Regions from separate parts of the Burkholderia sp. AU30198 genome, predicted to be linked through region 2. Evidence: riboswitches for the same ligand, from Rfam matches in the RefSeq annotation. Region 2 holds a riboswitch; each other region holds the start of a gene.
The links. A riboswitch is a leader RNA that binds a small molecule or an ion and turns the genes downstream of it on or off. The one in region 2 is predicted to bind cobalamin.
Positions count from the first base shown of each region.

Region 1: another riboswitch for cobalamin. It lies ahead of cobA (uroporphyrinogen-III C-methyltransferase); the one in region 2 lies ahead of LGN19_RS20390 (FecCD family ABC transporter permease).
Region 3: another riboswitch for cobalamin. It lies ahead of LGN19_RS30785 (CbtB domain-containing protein); the one in region 2 lies ahead of LGN19_RS20390 (FecCD family ABC transporter permease).

Region 1 is NZ_JAIZSA010000004.1:331,758-337,294, forward strand. Features, by position in the region: gene LGN19_RS12535 (DUF3857 domain-containing transglutaminase family protein) at 1-287, shown strand, start outside; gene LGN19_RS12540 (hypothetical protein) at 303-1,061, shown strand; cobalamin riboswitch at 1,146-1,383, shown strand; gene cobA (uroporphyrinogen-III C-methyltransferase) at 1,553-2,302, shown strand; gene LGN19_RS12550 (cobalamin biosynthesis protein) at 2,299-2,676, shown strand; gene cobO (cob(I)yrinic acid a,c-diamide adenosyltransferase) at 2,714-3,316, shown strand; gene LGN19_RS12560 (cobyrinate a,c-diamide synthase) at 3,319-4,623, shown strand; gene bamE (outer membrane protein assembly factor BamE) at 4,666-5,205, opposite strand; gene LGN19_RS12570 (M20 aminoacylase family protein) at 5,393-5,537, opposite strand, start outside.
Region 2 is NZ_JAIZSA010000009.1:86,791-92,327, forward strand. Features, by position in the region: gene lgt (prolipoprotein diacylglyceryl transferase) at 1-651, shown strand, start outside; gene LGN19_RS20365 (SIMPL domain-containing protein) at 775-1,515, opposite strand; gene LGN19_RS20370 (EVE domain-containing protein) at 1,697-2,158, opposite strand; RNA gene ssrS (6S RNA) at 2,230-2,411, opposite strand; gene LGN19_RS20380 (cell division protein ZapA) at 2,492-2,806, opposite strand; gene LGN19_RS20385 (ATPase) at 2,803-3,153, opposite strand; cobalamin riboswitch at 3,308-3,559, shown strand; gene LGN19_RS20390 (FecCD family ABC transporter permease) at 3,718-4,716, shown strand; gene LGN19_RS20395 (ABC transporter ATP-binding protein) at 4,713-5,528, shown strand.
Region 3 is NZ_JAIZSA010000017.1:204,808-210,344, reverse strand. Features, by position in the region: gene LGN19_RS30795 (inorganic phosphate transporter) at 1-909, opposite strand, end outside; gene LGN19_RS30790 (histidine phosphatase family protein) at 1,095-1,682, opposite strand; cobalamin riboswitch at 1,728-1,870, shown strand; gene LGN19_RS30785 (CbtB domain-containing protein) at 1,903-2,112, shown strand; gene LGN19_RS30780 (CbtA family protein) at 2,126-2,848, shown strand; gene LGN19_RS30775 (LysR family transcriptional regulator) at 2,871-3,779, opposite strand; gene metE (5-methyltetrahydropteroyltriglutamate--homocysteine S-methyltransferase) at 3,906-5,537, shown strand, end outside.

The DNA.
Region 1 (5,537 bases), on a different contig from region 2:
CCAGCGGGATCGCCGACCGGCGCGAACAAGCGATGCGGCTGTACGCGTGGGTCGCACGCAACATCCGTTATGTCGGCGTGTATTTCGGTGCCGGGCCGGTCGTTCCGCACCGCGCCGGCGAGGTGCTCGCCAACCGCTACGGCGACTGCAAGGATCAGGTGACGCTGCTGTCCGCCCTGCTCGATGCAAAGGGGATCGAGAGCCACACCGTGCTGGTCAATCTCGGCAACCGCTATCGGCTGCCGGCCGTACCCGATGTCCTGACGTTCAATCACGCAATCGCGTGACTGCCGGAATTCGACGTGTTTGCCGACACCACGGTCGGCGTGCTGCCGTTCGGCGCACTGCAGTTCGAGGCAAGCGGCAAGCCCGCGCTCGACACCTCGACCGGCAAGCTGATCGTCACGCCGCCGCAAAACGGCCGCAACAGCCGTTCGTCGCTGGCCTATGCGGTCAATCTCGATCGTGACGGCAATGCAACGATGACGGGCGACATCACGCTGGCCGGCCAGGAAGTCCAGCGGGCGCGCCAGATGTTCATCCACGTCCAGCCGAAGCGGCTCGCCGACGAGATGCTGCGCCGCTACGGCCTCGCGGGCGAATTGCAGATGAGCCCGCGTCATCTCGACGACCTCGACCAGCCGTTCTCGATCGCGCTGCGCGGCAATCTGAACCAGTTGGCGTTGATGCCCGGCCCCGCGGCATTTGCGATTCCGTCGCTGCCCAACTTCGGCCAGATCCGGAGCTTCGCCGATTTCGTGCTCCAGGAGAAAAGCAAGGTATTTGAAGGCGTGTGCGCTGGAACGCGGCTCGAGGAGCGCTACCGGATCACGTTGCCGGCCGACACCCACCTGCTCGCCATCCCGCCGGACGTCTCCGTACGAGCCGGGGAAATCGCCTATCAGTCCACTTATCACCGTGATGGCCGGACCGTTGACGTGACACGCGTGCTCGATCGCAACCTCGGCAGCAACGTGTGCAGCGGCGCGAAGCTCGCCGAGTGGGCGGACGCCGCGCGCAGCATCGCGAAGGATCTGAAGCGGCAGATCCTGTATCGCTAGACGCGCGGCACGGGTATCCCGCATCACGCTGACCCGGCCGCGGGGAGCGCCGGATGGGCATCCTTGCGCCGCAATGCCTGTGCTATCGTATGCGCCGCGTTCGGTGCTCGCACGCGCATTGCGCGCCTGCAGTTAAACGGGAAACAGGAGGCGGACCACCGCCCGGCCTGTGCTGTCCCCGCAACGGTACGCCGCCCGCGCGACGCGCTTCCCCGCGCACGCGCCCATGCCGCCCACGATGCCACTGCCCTTCAGCCGGGCGGGAAGGCTGCGGCCTGGCAAGCGGCCAGCCCGGATACCGGCCGACGCAAGGGGCGAGCCCGAGGCTCGCCGAACGCCCGATCCGCGGGGGACGGAGGGGGTGCGCATTCCGCCCGCTTCCGCGCGGGCTTCGTTCGATCCGTCATGCATTTCCTGTCTGCCGGCCGCCGCCGTGCCGCCCGCCTGCCCTGTTCCACTGTTTCGACACGGTGCGCGCCGTGCCGCGCCCGATGAGCCGCGCCTGGCTCATCGGCGCCGGCCCCGGCGACGCCGACCTGCTGACGCTCAAGGCCGTCCGCGCGATCGGCGCGGCGGACGTGCTGCTCGTCGACGATCTCGTGAATCCCGACGTGTTGCGCCATGCGCGTGCCGATGCGCAGATCGAGCACGTCGGCAAGCGCGGCGGTCATGCTTCGACGCCGCAGGAGACGATCGTCGCCGCGATGCTCGCGCATCTGCGCGCGGGCCGCAGCGTCGCGCGGCTCAAGGGCGGCGATCCGTTCGTGTTCGGCCGCGGCGGCGAGGAACTGGCCGCGCTCGGCGCGGCGGGATTCCCGGTCGAGGTCGTGAACGGCGTCACCGCGGGCATCGCCGCGCCGGCTGCAATCGGCATTCCGGTCACGCAACGCGGCGACGCGCAAGGCGTGATCTTCGTCACGGGCCACGGCGCGGGCGCCGACGAACCCGACTGGCGCGCGCTCGCGGCCACGCGCATGACGATCGTCATCTATATGGGCATTCGCCGCCTCGACACGATCGCAGCCGCGCTGCGTGAAGGCGGCCTGCCCGGCGATACACCGTGCGCGGCGATCGAGAACGCGACGCGCCCCGAACAGCGGCACGTGCTTGCGACGCTCGATACGCTCGTCGAACGCATCGGCGCGACGGGCATCGGCTCGCCGGCCATCGTCGTGATCGGCCGCGTCGCCGCGTTCGCCGACGATCCCGCGGTACGTGCCGCGCTCGGCAGCCGCGCATGATGCGCGTCGCGCTCGGCGTCGGTTTCCGCGCGGGCGCGACGGCCGCGCAACTCGATGCCGCGATCCGCGCAGCGCTGACGCTGTACCCGGGCGCCGAACCGGCGCTCGTCGCAACGCTCGCCGACAAGGCGCGTGCCCATGCGCTGCGCACGCTGTGCGCGCGCCGCGGCTGGCCGCTCGTCGCGTTCGACGCGGCACAACTCGCGAGCCGCCCGGAACTGGCCGCAAGCGGCCCGTCGGATGCCGCGCTCGCCCGCTTCGGCGTCGCGGGCGTGGCCGAGCCGTGCGCGCAGCTCGCGGCGCCGCACGGCCGGCTGCTGGGCCCCAAATCCATCCGGGACGGCGTGACGGTCGCACTCGCCGGCCCGCTCTGAATCCTTTGTTTCGCTTTCTTTCGACAGGACCAATCCGATGAAAACCGACGCCGAATCCCATCAACGGATGACCGAACGCCGCCGTGCGGGCCACGAGAAGAAGCAGGCCGCCGCCACCAATGAAAAGGGCCTGCTGATCGTCAACACCGGCAACGGCAAGGGCAAGAGCACGGCCGCGTTCGGCATGGCCGTGCGCGTGCTCGGCCACGGCATGCGGCTCGGCGTCGTGCAGTTCATCAAAGGCGCGCTGCACACGTCCGAGCGCGACTTCCTCGGCGCGGTGGCCGAATGCGATTTCGTGACGATGGGCGACGGCTATACGTGGAACACGCAGAACCGCGACGCCGACATCGCGACCGCGCGCAAGGGCTGGGACGAGGCGCGCCGGATGATCGAAAGCGGCGACTACCGGATGGTGATCCTCGACGAATTGAACACGGTGCTGAAGTACGAATACCTGCCGCTCGACGAAGTGCTCGCGACGCTGGCCGCGCGTCCCGATTCGGTGCACGTCGTCGTGACCGGGCGGCATGCGCCCGATGCGCTGATCGACGCGGCCGACCTCGTCACCGAAATGCGGCTCGTCAAGCATCCGTACAAGGAACAAGGCGTGAAGGCGCAGCGCGGCGTGGAGTTCTGAGCATGCCGGCCTGCCCCGCGCTGTTCGTCAGTGCACCCGCGTCGGGCCAGGGCAAGACGTCGGTGACGGCCGGCCTCGCGCGGCTGCACCGCCGGCTCGGCCGGCGCGTGCGCGTGTTCAAGACCGGGCCCGACTTTCTCGATCCGATGCTGCTCGAACGCGCGAGCGGCGCGCCCGTGCATGCGCTCGACCTCGGGATGGTCGGCGAGGCCGGCTGCCGCGCGCTGCTGGCCGATGCTGCGCGCGAGGCCGACCTGATCCTGATCGAAGGCGTGATGGGGCTGTTCGACGGTACGCCGAGCAGCGCCGACCTCGCGGCTGTGTTCGGCGTGCCGGTCGTTGCGGTGATTTCCGCGAAGTCGATGGCGCAGACGTTCGCGGCGATCGCGTTCGGGCTCGCGCGGTTCCGTCCGGGGCTGCCGTTTCATGGTGTGCTGGCGAATCGCGTCGGCTCGGAGCGGCACGCGGAACTGCTGCAACAGGCGCTGCCCGACGACCTGCGCTGGCTCGGGCACGTGCCGGCCGATGCGGGCATCGCGCTGCCGGAGCGGCATCTCGGCCTGCACCAGCCGAACGACATCGACGATCTCGATGCGCGGCTCGAGCGAGCGGCCGACGTGCTCGCGCAAACGGCGCTTGCCGAGTTGCCGCCGGCTGTTGCGTTCGCGGAACCGGATGCAGCAGCACCGCTGCCGCGTGCGCTCGCCGGCAAGCGGATCGCGGTGGCGCGCGATGTGGCTTTTTCGTTCATCTATCCGGCGAATCTCGCGTTGCTCGACGCGCTCGGTGCGCAGTTGCGATTCTTCTCGCCACTCGCCGACGAACCGGTGCCGGACGATTGCGACGCGCTGTTTCTGCCGGGCGGCTATCCGGAACTGCATGCGGCGACACTCGCAGCGAACGCCGCGACCGCGCGGTCGATTCGCGCACACGCGGCAGCGGGCAGGCCGATCGTCGCGGAATGCGGGGGGATGGTTTATCTGTGCGAATCGCTGACCGACGTCGACGGTTTGACGACGCCGATGCTGGGCGTGCTGCCAGGTCATGCGACGATGCAGCGCCGGTTCGCGGCGCTAGGGATGCAGCAGGTCGATACGCGCACCGGTCCAATGCGCGGCCATACGTTCCACTACTCGCGGCTCGCGACGCCGCTCGAACCGGTCGCGACCGCAAGGCGCCCCGACGGCGCGTCGGGCAGCGGCGAAGCCGTCTATCGCAGCGGCGCGATCGTCGCGACGTACATGCACATGTACTGGCCGTCGAATCCGGATGCAGTCGTGGCGTTGTTCAGCGGCGAAGCGTTCTAGATTGCTCGATGCTGCGCCGCCTGCGTTGCGTCGTTCATCAGGTCAGGGTTTTTCGCGGCCCGGCGCTTCCGAACGCGAAGTCCGGATCACGGTGCCGTCGGGCGAGAAATGCGCGTTGAACATCGCGTCGCCGGATACGCCGCCCTCGGCCCAGTGCCAGCTCCATACCTCTTCATGGCTCAACGCGTATTGCGCGACCTCGGTCGGCTTGCCGAGCAGTTGTCGCACGTCGTCCTTCGACATTCCGGGCACGACCTTCGTGATGTTCGCCGCTGTCAGCGCCTGCGTGATCGACACGAGCCGGCCGTCGGGCCCGAAATCGAGCATGTAGGTGCTCGTGCCATAAGGACCGCGTGGATACTCGAACCGCTGCGAGCCGTCGTCGCCCTGCCTGACCATCTCGGGCTTGCCTGCCTGACGGAGCACGTCCTCGATCGTCGAGACGCCCGGCTGCAGGTTGCCGAACGCCATCGGATCGGGCTTGATCGCATTGACCGCGTCAGCCACCTTCTGGTCGTCGCACCCGGCCACCAGAACGCCGACCGCACAGGCCGTCAGCACGGTCAGAAGCTGTTTTCGCATTTCGTCCACACCTGTATTCATCGAGCCGATTCGGCGTCGCGCGCAGCGTAGCACGCGACCTGTCCCGCCGATGTCAAGGAGCGTCAAATTCACGCGCATCCCGTCGCGGCCGATGTCGCGGACGCGCATGCCGCGGACGCGCATGCCGCGCACCGGGTGGCGGCTTCCACGCCGCCGCGCCGCCGTGTCAGATCAGAAACGTCTCCGCCAGCTTCACCCAGTACGACGCGCCGGTCGGCAGCGCCGCGTCGTTGAAGTCGTAGCCCGGGTTGTGCACCATGCAGCCGCCCTCCCCGTCGCCGTTACCGATGATCAGGTAGCAGCCCGGCCGC
Region 2 (5,537 bases):
GCCGATTTCTACTTCTCGCATCCGCTCGACGTGTTCAAGGTGTGGGAAGGCGGCATGTCGTTTCACGGCGGCTTCCTCGGCGTGACGCTCGCGATGATGCTGTTCGCGTGGCAGCGCAAGCGGCACTGGCTGCAGGTCACCGATTTCGTTGCGCCGATGGTGCCGACGGGGCTCGCGGCCGGGCGGCTCGGCAACTTCATCAACGGCGAACTGTGGGGTCGCGTGACCGATCCGTCCGCACCGTGGGCAATGCTGTTCCCGGGCGCGATGCGCGACGATGCGGCATGGCTGCCGAAGCATCCGGAGCTCGTCGAGAAGTGGCATCTCGCCGACGTGTTCATGCAATACCAGATGCTGCCGCGCCATCCTTCGCAACTCTATGAAATCGCGCTCGAAGGGATCGTGCTGTTCTTCGCGCTGTTCTTCTTCTCGCGCAAGTCGCGGCCGATGGGCGCGATCTCCGCGCTGTTCCTGATCGGCTATGGCCTGGCACGCTTCACGGTCGAGTTCGCGCGCGAGCCCGACGACTTCCTCGGCCTGCTCGCGCTCGGCCTGTCGATGGGGCAGTGGCTGTCGATGCCGATGATCCTCGCGGGCATCGCGCTGATGGTGTGGGCATATCGCCGTCGCGCGGCGACCGCCGCTGCGTGATGCGACGCCGATGCACGTGCGAGCGGCGCGTGCATCGGCGCTGGCATCGACAACCTGCAGGTCAATGAAAAACGCCGGCCCTCGGGCCGGCGTTTTTCATTTCGGACTGCCGCGCGCTGCGCGTTACTTCATCTGCACCGAGCCGTTGACCGTGACCGACACGGTGGCCTTGCCGCCTTCGACCGCGATCGGTGCGCTCATCTTGGCGCTGTCCATCGGTGCTGCGGCCATCGCCATCATGCGCGGGTACGGCTGCACGTTGCGGCCGCCGCCGACGTTCACGTCGCGGATCGTGTAGCTGCTGTAACCGAAGGCCTTCGCGGCTTCGTCCGCGCGGGCGCGGAACGACTTGATCGCCTCGGTCGTCAGCTTCTGCTCGGCCGCGCGCTGCGCTTCGGGCGACAGCGAGAACTCGACGTTCGCGACCTGCATCAGGTTCGACAGCTGGCCCGCAAGCTTCGACGCTGCCGCGAAATCGCGCGATTCGAGCGCGACCTCGGTGCGACCGCGCCATGCGGAGATCTTGCCGTCGCGATCGGTGCTCGGATAGACGGAGAATGCACCCGTGTGTGCGGTGACGCCCGAGACGCCCTTCGCCTGCGACAGCGCTGCGTCGGCGCGCTGGTTCAGCTGCGCGGTGAGGCTGCCCGGATCCTTGGCCTGCTGCTCGTAGAACAGCGTGATGTGGATGATGTCCTGCGGCACGTCGGTGCTGGCCTGCGACGACAGCGACAGCACGCCCGCCGGCTCCGGAAAGTGCGGGTTCGCGGTTTGCGCGTGCGCGGTGGAAGACGCGAGCGTCAACGCGACGGGAACGGCAGCGGCAAGGGCGAGCGACAGCGCGAGTGCGGATTTCTTGGTCATTGTTGGACTCCTTGTGCGAGGGCGTGCACGCGGATCGCGCGTGCACGACGCGGGCGACCCGCGCGACGAAAAAAACGACAACCGGCCTGATCGGCCGACAGCGGTTGCTTAGGCTGCGCGAAAGTGCCGCGAGTTCCGCGGCGGCGGCGCGTACTGACCAGATTTGACCTTTGGCGCGCGCCTACTTCATCAGCTTTTCGGTGATGAAGCGCCATTCGGTGCGTGTGACGGGCGTGATCGACAGCCGGTTGCCGCGTGCGAGCACGCGCATGTCGGCGAGTTCGTCGTGTTCACGCAGCGCGGCGAGCGGCACGAGCGGCGATTTTTTCACGTAGCGCACGTCGACGAGCAGCCAGCGCGGCGCTTCCTGAGTCGACTTCGGATCGTAATAGGGGCTTTTCGGATCGAACTGCGTGGGATCGGGGTAGGGCGTCGACGACACTTCGGCGAGGCCCGCGATGCCCGGCTCGGGGCAGCTCGAGTGATAGAACAGCACGCCGTCGCCGATCTTCATCGTGTCGCGCATGAAATTGCGCGCCTGATAATTGCGCACGCCCGTCCACGGCAGCGAGCGCTGCGGTGCGTTGGCGAGATCGTCGATGCTTGCTTCGTCCGGTTCGGACTTCATCAGCCAGTATTGCATGGATCGTGATCGACGCAGAAAAAGGCTGCTACAAAAGAAAACGGCACCGGGCTTTGCCCGATGCCGTTGGATAGGTCCCCGCCTTGGCCGCTAGGCCGGCATCCTGAACCTAGGGTTCAGAATTGGTCGCAGTTAGCAGCACTTCGGGTACATCAGACAGAGTGACGCGCGCGCCCGTGCTACAAATTTCCGCAACCGTGCACATGGCATTGGTTCAAGGAATATATGACCTTGGCGAACCAGGCAGGGAAGCTGACTGAACTGTGTTTCGTTGCGCCAATTTGACCACCGTTGATCGCCGAGATCAAGGGGAATCGACGCATCGATCAAACGTTACTGCGTCTCGTGCTGTGCGAGCACCGCGCCGAGCTGTTCGTTCATCTGGTGCATTGTACGACGGATTTCTTCCGCCGGAAATGCTTCACCATGCCGCACGCTCGTTTGCAACCGCAGCAATTCGGACGCGAGCGACAGCGCCGCCATCACGGCGATGCGATCGGTACCGCGTACCGAGCTGTTAGAGCGGATTTTCGACATTTCGGCGTCGACGCGCGCGACCGCTTCGAGCAGCGCTGCTTCGGTCTCGGCCGAACAGGCGAGCCGATAGGGCTGACCGAGAATCGAGACTTCGATCTGCTTGGTGCTCATGCATGTTCTCCGTGGCTGGCCGCGTCATCGCCATCCGCACGCGCCTGCGCATCCAGCAGGTCGAGCTGGTTGTCGGCTTGCTCCGCGCTTTTCGAGCGCGGCAGCTTTTCGAGAATCGCGTTCAGTTTCACCTGGGCGTCGTCGATCTTTGCCGACAGCGTGTCACGCTCGGCCTCAAGTGCATTGCGTTCGTCGCGCAGTTGCGCGAGTTCCGCGCGGACAGCGTCCGCATCCGCGCGCAATTGCGCGACCTGCTCCTCGAGCGCGAGCCGTTCCGAGTGATAGCGCTTGTTAAGCGAAATCAGACGGCCAATATTTTGAGATAATGTTTCGAGTTCGTTGAGCATTTGCTGCGTCCTCTAAAGACCCAGCATTTTAGCGCGGAATAACGCGCAATCCGACATCTGTAACGTTTCCAGTCGTAACACCCCCGCTTCTTGCCGCGAATCGGCGCGTCCCGTGCGTGTCCGGACGCTTCCTTGACGCTCGCGCGACCCGCTCCTAAACTGGCGCCGCCTCGGTGCTCGCGCGTGGAACGCGCAGTTAAACGGGAAGCAGGGCGCGGGCGCCAGGAGCCCGCCAACCTGCGCTGCCCCCGCAACGGTAAGCGGCCGCGTCCCGTGACGCAGGCCGGCTCGGGCGCGTTTCACGTGCAGGTGTTGCATGCGGACGCGGGCCACTGCGCGTCATCGCGCGGGAAGGCGAGCCGGACCGCCGCCAGCCCGGATACCGGCCGAGACGGGGAGCCCGCACGGGCTTCGTGACGCGCGGCCTGCGGGGAGGCGGGGCGCGCAACGCTTCACGGAATCTTCTTCGATGCTGACCCCAATCGTCCGCGCGGCGCTTCAGTCACGACCGGCCGGCCTCCGCAAGCGGGGGCGCCGCACGTCGTGTGCGGCGCCATGCGCGGCATGAGCGCCGCGCGCGCCACCGCGATCTGGGCCGCGCTGGCCGCGGCGGTCGCGTTGCTGTTCGTCGCGTCGCTGTCGATCGGCAGCGTGCCGATGTCGCCATGGCAGGCACTTGCGTCGCTCGTGCCGCATGGCGGCGACGCGCTGTTCGCCGACATCGTCCGCACGCTGCGTCTGCCGCGCGCGCTCGCGGGCTTCGCATGCGGCGCGCTGCTCGCGCTCGCCGGTGCGCTGCTGCAGGTGCTGTTGCGCAATCCGCTCGCGGAGCCGTACGTGCTCGGCGTATCGGGTGGCGCGGCCGGCTTCGCGCTCGTCGCGATGATCGCGGGCGGCGCGTGGTGGCTCGTCGACGCATCGGCGTTTGCCGGCTCGCTCGTGTCGGTCGCGCTCGTGCTCGGTCTCGCGCGCCGCGAGCTGTGGCGCGGCGAGTCGCGCGACGCGTCGCCGCGGCTGTTGCTCACGGGCGTCGTGATCGCGGCAGGGTGGGGCGCGCTCGTCACGCTGCTGCTGTCGCTTGCACCCGATGCACGACTGCGCGGGATCATCTTCTGGCTGACCGGCGACCTGAACGGCGTGACCGCGCCGTGGTTCGCATGGGGCGCGCTGGTGCTGGCCGCCTGCGTCGCGCTGCCGGCCGCGCCGCAACTGAACGTGCTGCTGCGCGGCGATGCGACCGCGCTCGCGCTCGGCGTGCCCGTTGCGCGCCTGCGCGTGCGGATCTATCTGGTCGCGTCGCTGGCCGCTGCGGCCGCGGTGACGACGGCCGGCACGATCGGCTTCGTCGGCCTCGTCGTGCCGCATGCACTGCGGCTCGCCTTCGGCAACGACCAGCGGATGCTGCTGCCGGCCGCGATGCTCGCGGGCGGCGGCGGCGTGATGGCGGCCGACCTGCTCGCCCGCACCGCGATCGCGCCCGCGCAACTGCCGGTCGGCGTGATGACCGCGTTGATCGGTGTGCCGGTGTTCCTTTGGATGTTGTTGAGGAGGCCGATGCGATGACGGGGGCCGCACTGCACGCCATGGCCGGCGACATGAGCTACGCGGCCGTCGACCTGACGCTGAAGGCCGGCGCGCGCACGCTGCTCGACGGCTTCACCCGGGCGTTCCGTCCCGGCGAGATCTGGTGCGTCGCCGGGCCGAACGGCGCGGGCAAGACGACACTGCTTGCGACCCTCGCCGGGCTGCAGCCGCCGGCCGGCGGACAGGTCGAGATCGACGGCCGGCCGCTTGCCGCATGGCGGCCCGAGCAGCTCGCGCAGCGCCGCGCGCTGATGCCGCAGCAACTGCACGACGTATTCAGCGCGACCGTATTCGACACGGTGCTGCTCAACCGCTTTCCGTATCTCGGCGGCTGGGGCTGGGAGCGCGACGGCGACCGCGCGGCCGCGCGCGACGCGCTGGCGACGTTCGACCTCGCCGCGCTCGCGTCGCGCGACGTGTTGTCGCTGTCGGGCGGCGAGCGGCAGCGTGTCGCGCTGGCCGCGACGCTGTGCCAGGACGCGCCGTTGATGCTACTCGACGAACCGCTCGCGCATCTCGACCTGCACCACCAGATCGATTGCCTGACCGCGCTGGCCGCATGGCTCGACGCGGGCCCGCGCACGGTGCTGTTCTCGTGCCATGATCTGAATCTCGCGCGGCGTTTCGCGACGCACGCGCTGTTGCTCGACGGCCGCGGCCACGCGTGGGCCGGCCCCGTGCACGACGTGCTGACGCCCGAGCGTGCGAGCGATGCGTTCGGTTATCCGCTGGTGCTGATCCGCGAGAACGGCCGCGATGCGCTGCTGCCCGCGTGGCCCGAGCGACAATGACCTTTCCTT
Region 3 (5,537 bases), on a different contig from region 2:
GGCCTGGTTCGCGACCGCAACGAACGTCTGCGTCTCGGCCGGCGTGACGGCCTTGTTCAGCGCATAGGCGGTCGGCACCGTGCCGATCAGGATCAGCATGATGAGGCCCATCCCTTTCTGCCCGTCGTTCGAGCCGTGCGCGAACGACACGCCCGTGCAGGTCAGGATCAGCAGGCAGCGAATCCAGAACGGCGGCGGCTGGTCCTTCGGCGGCTCCTTGTACAGCTCCGGAATCCGCACGAGGGCTTTCAGCACGAGCAGCAGCAGCGCCGCACAGAGGAAGCCGACGATCGGCGAGAACAGCAGCGACTTGCCGACGCCGAGCGCCTGGCCCCAGTCGACGCCGCTCGTGCCGGACGGCCCGTGCATCAGCTGGTTCATCAGCCCGACGCCGATGATCGACCCGATCAGCGTATGCGAGCTCGACGACGGCAACCCGAAATACCAGGTCGCGAGGTTCCACACGATCGCGGCGATCAGCAACGCGAACACCATCGCGAAGCCCGCACCGCTGCCGACCTGCAGGATCAGCTCGACCGGCAGCAGTTGCAGGATGCCGAACGCAACGGCGCCGCTCGAGATCATCACGCCGAGAAAGTTCCACAGGCCGGACCAGATCACCGCGACGTTCGGCGTCAGCGAGTGCGTATAGATCACGGTCGCGACCGCGTTCGCGGTGTCGTGGAAGCCGTTGACGAATTCGAAGCCGAGCGCGATCAGCAGTGCGGCGCCGAGCATCAGGTACGGGAACAGCGACCCTTCGCGCATCGGCGACAGATCGTCGATCAGGTGCGTGGCGATATAGACCGCGCCGATCGCGAGCACCAGCAGGAAGACGGCATAGCCGAGCTGCCTGGTGCGCTCGACGGAACCCGGACTGTTCGGGGCAGACGAAGCAGGTTGATTCATGACGGTATCTCGTAAGGGAACCGCGACCGATCCTAGCTTCGGCTAGCAGTCAGTTTGATGACAGCAGGGATGACGAACGGCGGGGCTTGCAGCGATGTAAGGTGGACATCGCCATGCGATTGCGATACGAGACAACACGTCGGCGGGCGTCGTGGCCCATATCGCGAACGCAACACGGCAGGAGGCTATGCACCAGTGTCGCGCGGATCGCCTTCCGCGATCAACAACCAGCCGTGCGGCGACGCAGCGAATGTCGTGCACGATAGCGGCGCCACGTCGATGCGGGTTGCTGCGCCGGAATCGATCCGCAGCGCATGCGCGACGGCCGCGCGCACGATCGGCGCATGCGTGATGGCGACGATGTCTCGACCGCGTTGCAGCGCGTTCAACCACGCGCCGACGCGGCGCATGGCTGCATCGAACGATTCGCCGCCGTGCGGCGACGCCAACGGATCGCCGATCCACGCGCCCAGTTCGTCAGGCCAGTCGCGCGCGAGGTCGTGTAGCCGCTTGCCGCGCCAGCTTCGGTAGTCGATGTCGCGCAGTGCGTCGTCGATGTCGGCGTGCAGGCCGAGCGCATCGGCGGTCTGCACCGCGCAGCGGGCCGGGCTGCACAGCACGAGCGAGCCGGCGACGTCCGTCCACCGGTCGCGCAGCGCCGCGGCGTCGGCGAGCCCGTGCGCGTCGAGCGGGTCGTCGTCGGGAAACGTGCCGGTGCGCATCGCCCGGGTCGATGCGTGTGCAATCAGGCGCAGCGAGGCATGCATGTTCATGGAGGTTTTCGGGGGAGCCGGGACGGGCGCGTTCGTCCACTTTTCGCCGCTTCAATACGCGAACGTTCGCGCGTACAATTCGCCCGATACGAAACGCGGAAGCCGGTGCAATTCCGGCGCGGTCGCGCCACTGTAACCGGTGATCCATGATCCCGGAAGCCAGACCTGCCTTCGTACCCATCCATCATTTGCCGGGGCGCGATTCCCCTGAGGTGCATCCATGAGCGAAGCAGTGCTGAAGCCGGCGGTCGTGCCGGCGCCCATCCCCGTCCGTGAACTGTTGCCGTGGGCCGTGTTCGTCGGCCTGATCCTGTTGCTCGCCCTCTATTTCGTCGGCGCGGAACAAGGCGCAACGTCGCTCGTGCCGGGCATGTACGTGCACGAATTCGTCCACGACGGCCGCCATCTGCTCGGCTTCCCCTGCCACTGACGCGGAGTTCATGATGGTCGGAAAGCTGCTCATGCGCGGGATGCTCGCAGGCATCGCCGCAGGCCTCCTCACGTTCGGTTTCGCGAAAATCGTCGGCGAACCGCAAGTCGATCAGGCGATCTCCTTCGAAGAAAAACTCGACGCCGCCAAGGGCGACGCGCCGGAACCCGAGCTGGTGAGCCGCCACACGCAGGCCGGCTTCGGCCTGCTGACGGGCGTCGTGACCTATGGCGCGGCGTTCGGCGGGCTGTTCTCGCTGGTCTTTGCGTATGCGTATGGCCGAGGCAGCCGTCTCCCGGCACGGCCGCTGGCCGCCTGGCTCGCACTGGCGGCGTTCATCGCGCTCGTGATCGTGCCGAACATCAAGTACCCGGCCAATCCGCCGTCGGTTGGAGACCCCGACACGATCGGCTATCGCACGGGGCTGTTCTTCCTGATGATCGCGATCTCGATCGCGACGATGGTGTTCTCGGTCAGCGTGCGCCGCCATCTGCTGGCGAAGCTCGGGCAATGGAACGCGTCGATCGTCGCGGGGCTCGTGTTCATCGCGATCATCGCGGCCGTGCAGCTCGGGTTGCCGTCGATCAACGAAGTGCCGGCTGCCTTCCCGGCCGTCGTGCTGTGGAAGTTCCGCGCCGCGGCGATCGGCATGCAGGTGATCATGTGGACGACGATCGGCCTGCTGTTCGGCGCATGGGTCGAGCGCGGCGAACGTATCGGCATGCGCGCCGCCTGACGCGCATTGCAACGGGGCGTGCCTAGCGCAGCATGCGCGGCGCGCTCCACGTCGATTCGCGCGCCAGCGCGACGAACGCGGCCAGGTAGTCGATCGACGCATCCGCCTCGCGGATGCCGAGGAAGATCTGCTTCGCGATCCCCTTCTTGCCGAGCTTGACCGGCACGACCGGCATCCGGTCGGCATATTCGTCGGCCAGCCATCGCGGCAGCGCAGCCACGCCGCGCCCGCTCGCCACCATCTGCAACATGATGTCGGTCGTCTCGATCGACTTGTGCCGCTTCGGCACGATGCCGGCCGGCGTCAGGAACTGGTTGTAGATGTCGAGCCGGTCGGTTTCGACCGGATAGGTGATCAGGATTTCGTCGGTCAGCTGCTCGGGCGTCACGTAATCGGCGTTGGCGAAACGGTGTGCGTCCGCGACCACCAGCACCTGCTCGTAGTCGAACACGGGGTCGAAGCGCAGCCCCGGCTTGTTCAGCGGATCGGGCGTCACGAGCACGTCGATGTCGTAGCCGAACAGCGCGCCGATCCCGCCGAACTGGAAGCGCTGCTTTACGTCGACGTCGACGTCGGGCCAGCGCGACAGGTACGGCGACACGACCTTCAGCAGCCACTGGTAGCACGGGTGGCATTCCATCCCGATACGCAGCGTGCCGCGCTCGCCCTTCGCGTACTGCTTCATTCGCTCCTCGGCCAGCTCGAACTGCGGCAGCAGCCGGTTCGCGAGCTTCAGCAGATACTGCCCGCCCTGCGTCAGCCGCAGGCCGCGCCCCTCGCGATCCCAGATCGGCGTGCCGAGCTGCTGCTCGATTTTCCGGACGGTATGGCTGAGCGCCGATTGCGTGACGTGCAGCGCATTGGCGGCTGCGGTCAGCGAGCCCTGGCGCTCGACTTCACGAATGACGACGAGATGGAATCGTTCCAGCATGGTTATCGCTCATCCTGCATTTTCATGAATAACTTTAATGGATGAATGAAATAATGCCATTTTATTTCATGGTTTGAAATCCCTATCATGGTTGCCGGACCTTCACTACTTCTGGACGGCAGCGCCATGGCGACGACACACAATCTCGGTTTCCCGCGCATCGGCGCCAAGCGCGAACTCAAGTTCGGCCTCGAACGCTACTGGAAGGGCGAATCGTCGCGCGATGAACTGAAGGCGCTCGGCGCGCAACTGCGCGAGCGTCACTGGCGCGACCAGCGCGACCTCGATCTCGCTCCGATCGGCGACTTCGCGTTCTACGACCAGGTGCTCGACATGAGCTTCACGCTCGGCAACCTGCCGAAGCGCGTGCAGGGCTTCCACGGCGATGCGCTCGACAACTATTTCCGCGTGGCGCGCGGCCGTTCTGCGCAGTCGGCGGAAGAGCATGCCGCGTGTTGCGGCGGCGTCGCGGCCGGCGAAATGACGAAGTGGTTCGACACGAACTATCACTACATCGTCCCGGAATTCCACGCCGACACGAACTTCTCGCTCGATCCGTCGCGCCTGCTGCAGCAACTCGCCGAAGCGAACGCGCAGCGCGTGAAGGCGAAGCCGGTGATCATCGGCCCCGTCACGTACCTGTGGCTCGGCAAGGCGAAGGACGACTCGGATCGCCTCGCGCTGCTGCAGAAGCTGCTGCCGGTGTACGGCGCGTTGCTCGACACGCTGACCGCACAAGGCGTCGAATGGGTGCAGATCGACGAACCCATCCTCGTCACCGAGCTCGACGCCGAATGGCAGCAAGCATTCAAGACCGCGTATGCCGCACTCGAAACGCGCCGGATCAAGGTGCTGCTCGCGACGTACTTCGGCCAGCTGCAGGGCAACCTGGCGCTCGCCGCGTCGCTGCCGGTTGACGGCCTGCACATCGATGCGATCAACGCCCGTGACGAAATCGACGCGCTGGTGCGCGAACTGCCGGCCGAGCGCGTGCTGTCGGTCGGTGCGATCAACGGCCGCAACATCTGGAAGACGGACCTGAACACCGCGCTCGACTGGCTCGAGCCGCTGTCGAAGCAACTGGGCGACCGTCTGTGGCTCGCACCGTCGTGCTCGCTGCTGCATGTGCCGGTCGACCTCGCGAGCGAAGCGAAGCTAGACGCCGAGATCCGTTCGTGGCTCGCGTTCGCGCTGCAGAAGCTCGACGAACTGAAGGTGCTTGCGACCGCGCTGAACCAGGGCCGCGACAAGGTGGCCGATGCGCTGGCCGCGAACGCCGCCGCGATCCAGTCGCGCCGCCATTCGCCGCGCGTGAACCACCCGGCGGTGAAGGCTGCGATCGCCCGGATCGACGCGCAGCTCGGCAACCGCGTGAGCCCCTATACGCAGCGAGCGCCGAAGCAGTCGGCCCGCCTGAACCTGCCGGCGTTCCCGACGACGACGATCGGCTCGTTCCCGCAGACCGGCGAGATCCGCCAGGCCCGCAGCCAGTTCAAGGCCGGTGCGCTGGATGAAGCGGGCTACCGCGCGGCGATGCAGGCTGAAATCGAACGCAGCGTGCGCGAGCAGGAAGCGCTGGAACTCGACGTGCTCGTGCACGGCGAAGCCGAGCGTAACGACATGGTCGAATACTTCGGCGAGCAGCTCGACGGCTACGCGTTCAGCCAGTTCGGCTGGGTGCAGTCGTACGGTTCGCGCTGCGTGAAGCCGCCGATCCTGTTCGGCGACATCAGCCGTCCGAAGGCAATGACCGTCGAG